Regions from separate parts of the Halomonas sp. CnH100-B genome, predicted to be linked through region 1. Evidence: predicted binding sites of a transcription regulator. Region 1 holds the regulator's gene; the other holds the start of a gene.
The links. Region 1 encodes FNR, which switches genes on or off when oxygen is low (the NO sensors DNR and NnrR bind a similar motif). Its sites were predicted from a motif close to TTGATNTANATCAA; they were not measured.

Region 1 (5,794 bases):
CGGCCGGGGACTTGTTTGGGGCGATCAGCATTCTCAACGGTAAAAGCCGCTACCGTTTCCAGGCCGAACAAGAGTGCTTGTGCTATGTGATGCCTAAAGCGCTGTTCGTGCAGCTCTGCCGACACTATCCCCCTTTCGAGCAGTTCTTCAAACAGTCGCTCTCCCATAAGGCGCGCCTGCTCACCGAAAAGCGCGCCGAGGGGGGCGTGACGATGGCAGGCTTCATGCTAGCCAAGGTGCACGAGTGCATGCGTGAGCCGCTGTTGATCGACGCATCGAAAAGTATTCGCGATGCCGTGCGTCAGTTAAACGAGAGTCACGCCGATAGCCTGCTGGTAGGGACGCAAGGCGCGCTGGGCATGGTCACCAAAACCGATCTGCTCAATGGCTTAGTGCTGGGGGACAGCACCCAGCATACCCCGGTAGAGGCGTTGGCAAACCAGGCGCTGGTCACCGTGACCCCCGAGCAGTACCTGTTTGAAGCGCTGATACTGATGACTCGCCATAAGGTCGCCCGGGTCGTGGTGATGGAGGACGAGTGCGCTCGGGGTGTCGTAGAGCTGATGGACGTGCTGAGCTTCTTCTCCAGCCGCAGCTACGTAGTGAGCTTGCAGGTCGAGCAAGCCAATAGCCTGGAAGCCTTGGCGGCCGCCAGCCAGCGTACGCCTGAGTTGGTCAACGCGCTGATGGCCCAGGGCGTGAAGCTGCGCTTTGCCATGGAGTTACTGGCGGCGCTCAATGGTCGCATCATGAGCAAAGCGTGGGGATTTACGGTGCCCGAGCAGTACCACCGCCATAGCTGCCTGATGGTGATGGGCAGCGAAGGGCGCGGCGAACAGATTCTAAAAACCGATCAGGACAATGGCCTGATCCTGGCCGACGACTGCCAGTGGCCCGAGGTGCACGAGGCGATGAGCGGGCTCACCGACACGCTGATCCAGTTGGGTTACCCGCCGTGTCCTGGGAACATCATGGTGTCCAATCCCGAGTGGGTGGGCACCGTCTCGCAGTGGAAGAGCCGTATCGCCAAATGGGTGAGCGCCCGGGACGGTGACAGCTTGATGAAACTGGCGATTCTGCTCGACTCCCACGGCGTGGCAGGTAACCCCGCGCTACTGGATCAAATACGTGAGGCGCTGTTCGAGCGCTGCTCCCACGATGAGCTGCTGCTCTCTTACTTTGCTCGGGCAGCGCTGCGCTTCTCGACGCCGCTGACGCTATTTGGCTCGCTGAAGAAGCCCCAACACGGTATCGATATCAAAAAAGGCGGCATCTTCCCTATCGTGCACGGCGTGCGCACCATGGCGCTTGAGCGGCGCATCAAGGCCACGTCGACCCTGGATCGCCTGGAGGCCCTGGCCATCGATGGGCGGTTGGATCGACGGTTTGCCGATGATCTCGGCGAAGCCCTGGCGCTATTCACCGAGTTGCGTCTTCGCCAGCAGCTCCAGGACATGGAGGGCACCCACGCCAAGCGTACCAATCGGGTCGTGGTACAAGAGCTTTCTTCACTGGAACGAGACCTGTTGCGCGAAGCCCTGCACATCGTGAAAGACTTCAAGCAGCGTCTTTCCCACCGCTATCATTTGGAGTACTCGTGAGCGGAATGCGCCTGTTAGACCGACACATGACGCTGCTCAGCGGCTCGCTGAGAACGCTGCTTCAGCGAGAAAGCGACCGTCGCCGCTGGGCCGATTCGCCGTATGCCTGGCTATTTCAGCCCTACATGGGGGAAGAGTCCGTGGCCATGGCCTGCCAGGTGAGCGAGGGTCAGCCAGCGGTGATCAGCGTAGCGGCGGTGGTACTGAACCCGCGCCGTGTGCACACCAGTCGTATGTGGTGGGCCACGTTGTCGGTATCGCCCGCGCTAGTCCCTGCTACCCTGCGACGCCATCACCAGCTACACGCCACCGACGCGCCGCGCACGCCAGATGCCGAGTGCCTGACGGAGTTGGCCGACTTCATCGGCAACCGGCCGCTGGTCGGCTGGCAGTTGGAGCACACCCTCGAACCTTTGAACGGGCTGTTCAAAAGCGTATTGGGGTTTGGTCTCCCCAACGCCCAGGTGGACGTTGCCAAGTTGCATGGGCGACAGCTGCGGCGGCTGCATCCACACATCGATACCCTCGACCCGCTTGGCGTAGCGTTGGCTCGCTGGCAGCTACCGCCATTGATCTGGCCCAGCGTGGTCAGTGAAGCCACCGCCAGCGCGCTCCTCTACCTGCGTTTACAGCGTGAGATCGCCCTGACGGCCTAGGGTTTGTATTGGGTAGAGCTTCGGAGTGTTGTTAGAATACGCGCTGCTCCTTCACCCATCGGCAGTGCGACGATCATGTTACAACCTGACTACTTTGACCCTACTGCGTCAGACAGCGCGTCTGACGAGTCCCTTGCCCAGCAGCATGAGCTGCAGGATGCCAAGCAGAAGCGTGAATTCAACAAGTTGCAAAAACGCCTGCGGCGCGAAGTGGGAAATGCCATCATCGATTACAACATGATCGAAGAGGGCGACCGGGTCATGGTGTGTCTCTCCGGTGGCAAAGACAGCTACACGATGTTGGAGATCTTGCGCAATCTTCAGCGCAACGCGCCGGTCAATTTCTCGCTCGTGGCGGTCAATATGGACCAAAAACAGCCTGGTTTCCCGGAGCACGTGTTGCCCCAGTACTTAGACAAGCTGGGGGTGGAGTACCACATTCTCGAACGTGATACATATTCGGTCGTGAAGGAGAAAACGCCGGAAGGAAAGACCACCTGCGCGCTCTGTTCACGTCTGCGCCGTGGCTCGCTGTATGGGTTTGCCGACGAGATTGGCGCCAACAAGATTGCCCTGGGCCACCACCGGGAAGACATTCTGGAAACGCTGTTCCTGAATATGTTCTTCGGCGGTACGCTGAAGGCCATGCCGCCGAAACTGCTCTCTGATGACGGGAAAAATATCGTGATTCGCCCGCTGGCGTACTGCAAAGAGGCGGACATTGCAGAGTTTTCACGGCTGATGGCGTTTCCGATCATTCCCTGCAACCTGTGCGGTTCACAGCCCAACATGCAGCGCCAGATCGTCAAAGAGATGTTGGCAGAGTGGGACAAGAAGCACCCTGGCCGTTTGGAGAGCATGTTCAAAGCCGTCACCAACGTCGCCCCTTCCCAGCTTGCCGACCGCGAGCTATTCGACTTTGCCGGTCTGGAAGCGAAGCAGGCGGCGCTGATGGAGAGCCGCATTCAGGCGTTTAACGTGTAATCGTCTGCGCCTCCTCTTCTGCCAGGGTGATGAGGCGCTGCATGTCCAAAATATTTACCTCGCGACCCGAAACGGCCACCACCTCCTGCTGCTGAAAGCGGCTGAGAATACGGCTGACCGTTTCCACCGCCAGACCCAGGTAGTTGCCCATATCGGCCCGCGACATCGACAGCCGAAAGCTGTAGGGGGAGTAACCCCGGCGACGGAAGCGGTCAGAGAGGGTAATTAAAAAGCTGGCCAGCCGCTGGTCGGCGGTTTTGCGCGATAGTAAGCGCATCATCCGTCGGTCATCGCGCAGCTCCTTACTCATACTGCGGTAAAGTTGGCCGCGCAGCTCAGGTATCTCTTCTGAGAGGGTGTCCAGGCGGTCAAACGGAATTTCGCACACCGTGGTAGTCTCCAGGGCAATCACGGTGCCGGGGTAGTGCTCTTCGTCGATACCGTCCAAGCCGACCAGCTCGCTGGGCAGAAAGAAGTTGGTGAGCTGATCGTTACCGTTCCCTTCGCTGGTCACCTGTTTCAAACTGCCAGAGCGCACGGCATAAACGCTGGTGAACGCGTCGCCCTGACGAAACAGCGGTTCGCCCTTCTTCAGCGGCGAGCGACGGCGAATGATGGCATCGAACTGGCTCATATCCTCAAGCTCCAGGGCAAGCGGTAAGCACAGCGAGCTTAAACTACAGGTTTGGCAGCGCGCTTCTTGCAGCAGTGAACGTCGTTGGCTGGCAGGATATGACATGGGGGTCTCCCTTCTTATTCGCCATCATGGGTACAGGGGGCAGGTGGCTCAAGGCGCTCACACGATCTTCGAGTAGCGCTGGCCATCCTGGCGTTGTAAGTGGGTGTCGAAGGCCATGGCCAGGTGTCGAATGAGTAGCCGCCCCACCGGGGTGGCGGTGAGCCGAAGCCCCTGACGCGTTAACAGGCCATCCCGTTCGGCGATTTCCAACCGCTCAAGGGCGTTGGCAAAGTAATCTGCGGCATCGACCTGCCAGCGCTGGCCGACAGTGTCGAGGTCAATGGCCATATCGCACATGAGCCGCTCGATGACCTCTCTTCGCATTAGGTCATCCTTATTTAAACGTAACCCTTTCACGGTCGCCAGCCTACCTTCATCTAAGGCCGCTTCATAGTCAGCGAGCCGGGTAGGGTTTTGCGCGTAGCTATCGTTGATCCGAGAAATGGCCGATACCCCCAAACCAATCAAGTCGCACTCGGCGTGGCTGGAATAGCCTTGAAAGTTGCGCTGCAGGGTGCCGTTGCGCTGCGCCTTGGCCAAGCTGTCGTCGGGGCGCGCGAAATGGTCCATGCCGATATGCACATAGCCCGCCTGGGTCAGCATCGCAATGGTGGTATGCAGCATGGCCAGCTTCTCATCGGCGCTGGGCAGGTCGGCGTCCTTGATGCGTCGTTGGGGCGCAAAGCGGGTCGGCAGATGCGCATAGTTAAACACCGACAGCCGTGCGGGACCTAGCTCGATCACTTGGCGCAGCGTGTCCGCGAAACTCTTCTCGGTTTGTAAGGGCAGGCCATAAATCAAATCGAGGTTGAGCGAGCGAAAGCCGAGCCGATGGGCTTCATCCATTAGCGTTTCGGTGAGCACCCGGGGCTGAACGCGATTGATCGCCGCTTGTACCTGTGGATCGAGGTCTTGTACGCCCAAGCTCAAGCGGTTGAAGCCCAGCGACTGCAAATGGCGCAGGGTAAAGACATCCGCCTCACGTGGGTCGATTTCGATGGCGTAATCACGGTCCGGCGCATTGGAGAGGCCAAAGCGTGCGTCTAAGCGGTCGATCAAATCGCTCATCTGAGCCAGAGTGAGAAACGTTGGCGTGCCGCCGCCCCAGTGCAGCTGCTGCACCGGACGCTTTGTATCCAAATGGCGCGCAGTGAGCACCATCTCGCGATCCAACCGTGATAAGTAGGGTTCGGCCAGAGCGGTATTTTTTGTAGCTATTTTGTTGCACGCGCAGTAAAAGCAAATTTTCCGACAAAACGGGACGTGCACGTACAGTGAGAGCGGTTTTCGGCTGGCGTTGCTGCGCGCAAGCGCCTGGCTCATATCGTCAGCAGTGAATTGGTCATGAAAAGAGAGCGCCGTCGGGTACGAGGTATAGCGCGGGCCGCTGGTGTCGTAACGGCGTAGCAGTGCGTCGTCCCAGGCAGTGGTCTCCGCCGCTGCGGAAGAGGGGTGAGCGAGGGCAGCAGTGGCGTTAACGGGCATAGGAAGCGCTCCGACGTAACAGGGCAAGCAGAAAAGCGGATGCGCCAATGTTACGCCGGTCCCACACGCAAAGGGTTGAGCTATATCAAGCAACGGCGCAATAGCCGTCCTTGTGTTCAATGCCCGGTGGGAAAGAGAAGTGCCCAGAGCTGCCACAGGGCAAAGCCGATAATGGTCAGTGCGGCGAGGCTACGCGTGGCGGGATGGCGGATGAGCTGACTTAGCTGGCGCGCCGCAAGGCCCGTGGCCAGCAGTGCGGGCAGGGTGCCCATGCCAAAGGCACCCATCAATAACGCCCCTTGTAGCGGGTCGGCAATGGCCAAGCTCCA
Region 2 (5,794 bases), on a different contig from region 1:
GCATCGGGCAAGTATAAATAGACCCCGAGGGTACTGACGCTTGTGACTGTTTGCTTGGCTCAAGATACGCATCAGGCTTGGCAATAAACTTTTCCTGACACTTTTCTGAGCAGAAGTACCAAGTCTTACCCGCGTGATTGGCACGGTGGCGGGAGGTATGGGGATCAACGTCCATGCCACAAACAGGGTCTTTCACCTTTGTCTCGTTATGGTCTTCAGACATCGTTCATTCTCCCCGTTTGTCGAACAAGGCGCATGGCTTCGTGCTCTTCAAGTGCTAAAAGGGAATCTAAGAGCTCTTTAGCCTCAGGAATTTCCGCTTTGCCAACGAGGGTTCGATAAAGGTTTATCGTTTGTTCATGGAAATCAAAAACCTCTCGGCAAATGTCGTCAACACTTAGCGTGGAATAGGGCGCATCGCAGGTACGATGCGTACGGATAGGTTTATGCTCCAAATAGTCATAAACGTAGGTTTTTAATGCTTTCGCGTCAACAGTCTGTTCAAAGCGCGCCACAACGCGCTGCATTTCCGCTTCCTGTGCAGCTAAGTAATTGAGCAACATGCGAGCGCGCTCTTCTTCGTGTATATCGGCGCAATGAGCAAGGCAAGCTGCAAGATGCTCGTGTAACTGACGGGTCCAATCGATCAATTCACCAAAGGTTCTAACGTCCATTTGGTACCTCCTATAACGCTATTAACGTTAATGAGTGTGAGAGTGCTCGCTATCATTTGAAGCGTCGCGTTTGGATAGGAAAATCCATTCGCCGAGTAAAAGAGTAGCCATTACTACGCCAGCAACGATGAGCACCATGGGGTCCGAGATGGCTTTTACCCATAAAAAGCCGATTAACACGACAGCATCTAGTAGTATGGCAATGCTAGGAATAACAGGATTAGCCCCCACTCTGTCCTTGAGATGACGAAGCACACCCCAGTGGATGGCCATATCCATGATCAGGTAGAAAATGATGCCTAATGCTGCGATGCGGCTCAGGTCAAAAAAAGCGGTGAGCACTAAGCCAAATACGATGGTGTACACCAGTGTATGCTTTTGTACACTGCCGGGCATGTGGAAATGGCGGTGAGGAACCAGCTTCATTTCTGTCAGCATGGCGAGCATGCGTGAAACGGCAAAGACGCTGGCGATGATACCGCCCGCCGTTGCCAACATGGCGAGAATGACGGTAAACGCAACTGCCGCTTCACCCAGTGCGGGACGGGCAGCGGCGGCCAGGGAGTAGTCTTGGGTTTCGATAATTTCAGGCAAAGATAGGTTGCTGGCAACGGCAAAACCGACAAGGGCATAGATCACCACGCATAGCGCAATCGAGATCGTGATAGCTTTGCCAAGATTCCGCTTAGGATCTTTAAGCTCCGAACCACTATTGGTAATCGTCGTGAAGCCTTTAAATGCCAGTATGCCGAGCGCCGTAGCACCTAAAAAGCCCGTTATCGTAGGCGTAGGTGCATCGTTGCCAGCACCCATTTCGATGGAGTCGGCAATAAACACGCCGACAATACCAAACACTATAATGCCACCTATTTTGATAAATCCGAGCACCGAGGCGACGGTCTCGATCAAGCGGTTGGCGGATAAATTGATCAAAAAGGCTATTAGCAGTAAACCAACCCCGAGTAGGGGCACAAATAGTGAACGATCCCCCAGGTCAAACAACTCAAGCGTGTAGGAACCAAACGTTCTCGCCAAAAAACTCTGTGCGATCACCATGGAAAAATACATCAGGAGGGCATGAAAGGCGGTGGGAAGCGTCGGGCCATACGCTTTCTGTAAATACATGCCAATCCCACCTGCTGATGGGAAGGTATTGGACATTTTAACGTAAGAATAAGCGCTGAAAGAGACAATGACGGCAGCGGCCAGAAAGGCTAGAGGAAATAGCCGACCAGTCATTTCGGCCATTTGGCCGGTTAGCGCAAAAATACCGGCCCCAATCATCACGCCGGTGCCTAATGCAACGGCACCGACCAACGAAAGACTGTTTTCTTTATATTGTGGCGTTCTATCCTGCCCAACCATGAAAGCGACTCCTTGTATTAACGGCAACCACAGCAGCAATAACTGCCAAGGACTCCTGTGCGGTGTTTTTTGATGCTATATAAATTAAATATAGAACCTATGTGCAGCCACATGGCAAATGACTAACGGAAGGTCTGATTTTGCGAGGCCACAGGCAAGCAGCTCTTACCCTAAACTAGCTAGTCTTGCTCCTGGTTGTGTCATGTAGCCGTTATGACTATTAATGACAGCTCCAAGGTTCCTGTTTAGCGTTGTCTTTAACGTTCTGATCGACGAAACGGTAATACTCCTTCTTAAAGCGGTTCCACCGATCAGCGCTGACCTGTATGTCATGGAGCTTGAGAATTTTTTCAACGTCATCGATGCAGAGCCTCAGCGCATCGTAAGCAAGGCTGATATTTCGGTTTTTCTCGTTGTAGACCACCTTATCCATTCCATAGAGTCGGTCGATATCTGACAGCGCTTCTTCAATGCGTTTGGATTTACTAGGCTTGATTTTTAAATTCCGAGTCACCAGTGTGTTTTTGGAAACACCCAAGCGGTGCTCTTGTTGTGTCGTTTTCATGGTCTTTCTCCCAGGCGCGTACATGTATATATAGAGTGGTTCAGTCCTTGTCTATTTTGTCCTTATGACCGCCGTGGTGTTTATGCATGAAAATATGCATCAGTGGGCATGCTGCCAAAAAGAGGAAAGGTAAGAACTGAAATAGGTGGAGACGGTGCTCGGTTCCAATCAGGTATCCCGCCCAAATGACAAACCCAGCAAGTGGCACCCACAACATCAGCAAACGACTACTTGTACTGTTACTCATAATCACCTCAGTAACTCGCCCAAAGAGCCAACAGCAGTTAAGGCCGTTGGTTTGGGAAAAATCAAATAAATAACCCCAATAACATCATGGATGATTTGTCTGAACGCAACCTGAACAGCATCGGAGGGAAATATGATCCTGATCAAGCGCCTCGCAAAAAGTAGGCGATAATTACCCAAGCGGTATCCATAGCCTCATTCCCATCATCATTAGGTTTTCGGTGAGCGATACAAAGCTTAATGGGTATTACTGTTGCCGACACAGGCGCACTTGAGCTCACGTTTATCGAGGTATATCGCTTTAAAGACAGAACCTGTCACACGGTGCCAACGAATAGCGCCAGTGGCGCAGCCAGCCAGATAAGCGTATCGGCCAGCAATTAGTAGCTTCGGAAGTATCTAGGCAAAAAAATAAATTGAGCATTGGAGACAGGTACTGCCCCTGGGGCAGTACCTGTACCTTCGAGTATGAACGTTTACAGATACCCTTTTTCTGCGAATGACGTGCATCCATCACTCCCTACCACCACATGGTCAATCACCCGTATATCCATCAAGCCAAGCGCTTCCTTCAGTCGCTCGGTAATACGCCGATCCGCATCACTAGGCTCAGGGTCACCGCTGGGGTGGTTATGCACCAGAATGACAGCGGCGGCGTTGTAGGCGAGCGCTGCTTTTAGCACTTCCCGTGGGTACACGCTGGCAGAATCAATAGTGCCGCGAAACAGCTCTTCAAAGCGGATGACGCGGTGCTGGCTGTCGAGGAACAGCACGCTGAACACCTCATACTCATAGTCCTGAAGCAACAGCTGCAGATGCTCAAACGCTTGCGAAGGCTGAGTAATCTTGCGGCCTTTGGCGAGCTTGCGGCGTGCGAACCGCTTGGCCATGGTGATGATGTCGGTTTCTGTGACCGGCGAAGTGACTAAGTAGGTGCCCGCCACTTCACCGGCTTTGAGTTTGCTATGGGGCATGATGACCTCCAAAAAATAAAGATGCCGGGGTGGTGGCCCCGGCATCTATGTCGTTAATGGTTGAAAGGAATATCTGTGAAAGTGACCGTTCACGCAGCCATCACTTGGCTCATGCGCCGCTCCATCTCCTCATGAAATGCTTCGACTCGCTCAACAATCGTGCGGATCATGATGTCGTCACGGTAGGCACGTTTAATAAACAGCGGCATGCCAGGCCAATAACTCACAAAGTCGATCCACTCCCGCTCGCTAACCCACAGTCCACCTTGGCACTGAGCAACATGCTCGGCGGGAATCTCCCCGCTAAGCAGTACCTCTATTTGGAATTTGGGCAGCTTGGTTTTGATTTCCAGTAGGCCGTTATCACCTACCAAACTGTCTGGTGAGTAGCCCACCTCGTGATTGAGGATAATGCCCACTTCCTGTGGTTCCGGTTCACCAGCGGCATCGCAATAAAGCGTGCGTGCCACGCCTTCCAGCTCATGACCACGACGGGTATGCGCATTACCCTGAAATGGCTCGGCCAGTTCGCCGGTAATCCGCTCGCCAATCAGCTGATGCATATACGAAAAAGCCCCAGTGCCAAATCCACCGGGGCCTTTCCCGTTAACCAGCAGCGTTTTTAGCTCCGACATGGTGACGTGGCCTAAGCGCGCCGCCAGCCATTCAGGGGAGCCTTGCTCCATGTTGAGTATCTGCATGGATGCCTCCTTTACTCAGGTAGGGTTAGTACGCCGTTTACTTAACAGCTCGCTTAGTGAGGGACGCCCGCAGCTTGTCGAAGTCCGCCTGAGGCACCTGAACGGCAGAACCGTACTTGCCGCTGAACCACTCCTGGGTCGTGGCGGGGCATTGGCTGATCAGCCGCTGGATCTGCCCCGCCTGAAAGGGCGTTACTAGCTTTACTCTAGTGCTGGTGTTGCCGTTATCGTCCTGGCCTCGCGTGGTGATATTAAGCAGGGCACTCAGCACGTAGCGTTTGCCATAGCTAGTAGACGAGCCAAAGGCCTGTACTGCGTTTTTGTTGCCGCTTATATCCGCAGGCAGAAGCATACTGGTCTCTTCACGGTGGCCGTCCTTGTGCATCAACACACCGGTGACCTGAATGCCGCGCTCCTGCGTCTGAATACGGAAGCTCACTGCAAAGCCATGCTTCTGCATAATGGGCCGCACGGTATCGACGATATCTTCCAGCGTGGCGTATTTACCGTTATTGCCTTGGCCATGTTCTTCGATGCTGGGTAACTCGGTCTGCATCGCCGCCATCGCGGCGCTATAGGCCATCATGGCTTGTCGATCCATCACCCGTTCCTGCATTTGCAGCAAACGCTCCATCTTGTCGATATCAACGTCTGGGTTAAGCGCCGCACGCTCAATGACCTGAATGATAGCGGTGCTGTCGGCATGTGCCGGGGCTGAATTAGCCGGAACGGCCTGGAGGGAAGTGGTCGTTGTGTCGCGATTTACCACATTAGTGTTTGTTGCCATGGGGAGGCTCCTTGAACAGTCTTTAAATATCGCTGGGTAGTTCGTTGGGAGAAATAGGCGTTAAGCGCAGCTCAGCGCGGTAGAACTGGCCTTTAGCCATCACATAGGTTTCAGCGTGGGTTTGCTCTTTGGTGAGCAGGCGCTCGGTGAGCTGAGTGAGGGCAATATCGAGATCACGGTGAAGCAGTGCCATGGTGTACTCCTAACCAATAAAAACGCCCAGCCGGTAAGGGCTGGGCGTATGGTGTGATAGTGGAAAAACGTTAAACGATTATGAGAACCTGCGTTCCGGAGCGATAAAGCCAACGCCGGTCAGCTGACCAAGGCCAGCGCTGTATTCAGAGCTTCCTGCTTCAGCTGTGCGCCTTGGCCAAACCATGCAGAATCCATGCGGGTATCGTTACTGCGTGCCCGCTTGTCGTGATCGACGTACTCCGTTACGGCATTGAGCAGGCCCCAGGCCGTGTCTTTAGCGGTGATCA

Region 2: NH398_RS11780 (DUF2933 domain-containing protein) is a predicted target of FNR. The motif match lies at 2,984-2,997, and genes of this name have one in related genera.

The regions. Positions count from the first base shown of each region.
Region 1 covers NZ_JAMXRX010000003.1:141,502-147,295, forward strand. Annotated here, with positions in the region: gene NH398_RS07380 (putative nucleotidyltransferase substrate binding domain-containing protein) at 1-1,601, shown strand, start outside; gene NH398_RS07385 (DNA polymerase III subunit epsilon) at 1,607-2,257, shown strand; gene ttcA (tRNA 2-thiocytidine(32) synthetase TtcA) at 2,333-3,241, shown strand; gene fnr (fumarate/nitrate reduction transcriptional regulator Fnr) at 3,231-3,980, opposite strand; gene hemN (oxygen-independent coproporphyrinogen III oxidase) at 4,038-5,465, opposite strand; gene NH398_RS07405 (sulfite exporter TauE/SafE family protein) at 5,582-5,794, opposite strand, start outside.
Region 2 covers NZ_JAMXRX010000004.1:458,999-464,792, forward strand. Annotated here, with positions in the region: gene NH398_RS11760 (heavy metal translocating P-type ATPase) at 1-223, opposite strand, end outside; gene NH398_RS11765 (hypothetical protein) at 216-674, opposite strand; gene NH398_RS11770 (APC family permease) at 702-2,039, opposite strand; gene NH398_RS11775 (hypothetical protein) at 2,260-2,604, opposite strand; gene NH398_RS11780 (DUF2933 domain-containing protein) at 2,645-2,821, opposite strand; partial or broken gene NH398_RS11785 (glutaredoxin) at 3,023-3,215, opposite strand; gene radC (DNA repair protein RadC) at 3,327-3,824, opposite strand; gene NH398_RS11795 (lambda exonuclease family protein) at 3,914-4,525, opposite strand; gene NH398_RS11800 (ERF family protein) at 4,563-5,312, opposite strand; gene NH398_RS11805 (hypothetical protein) at 5,335-5,505, opposite strand; gene NH398_RS11810 (DUF932 domain-containing protein) at 5,625-5,794, opposite strand, start outside.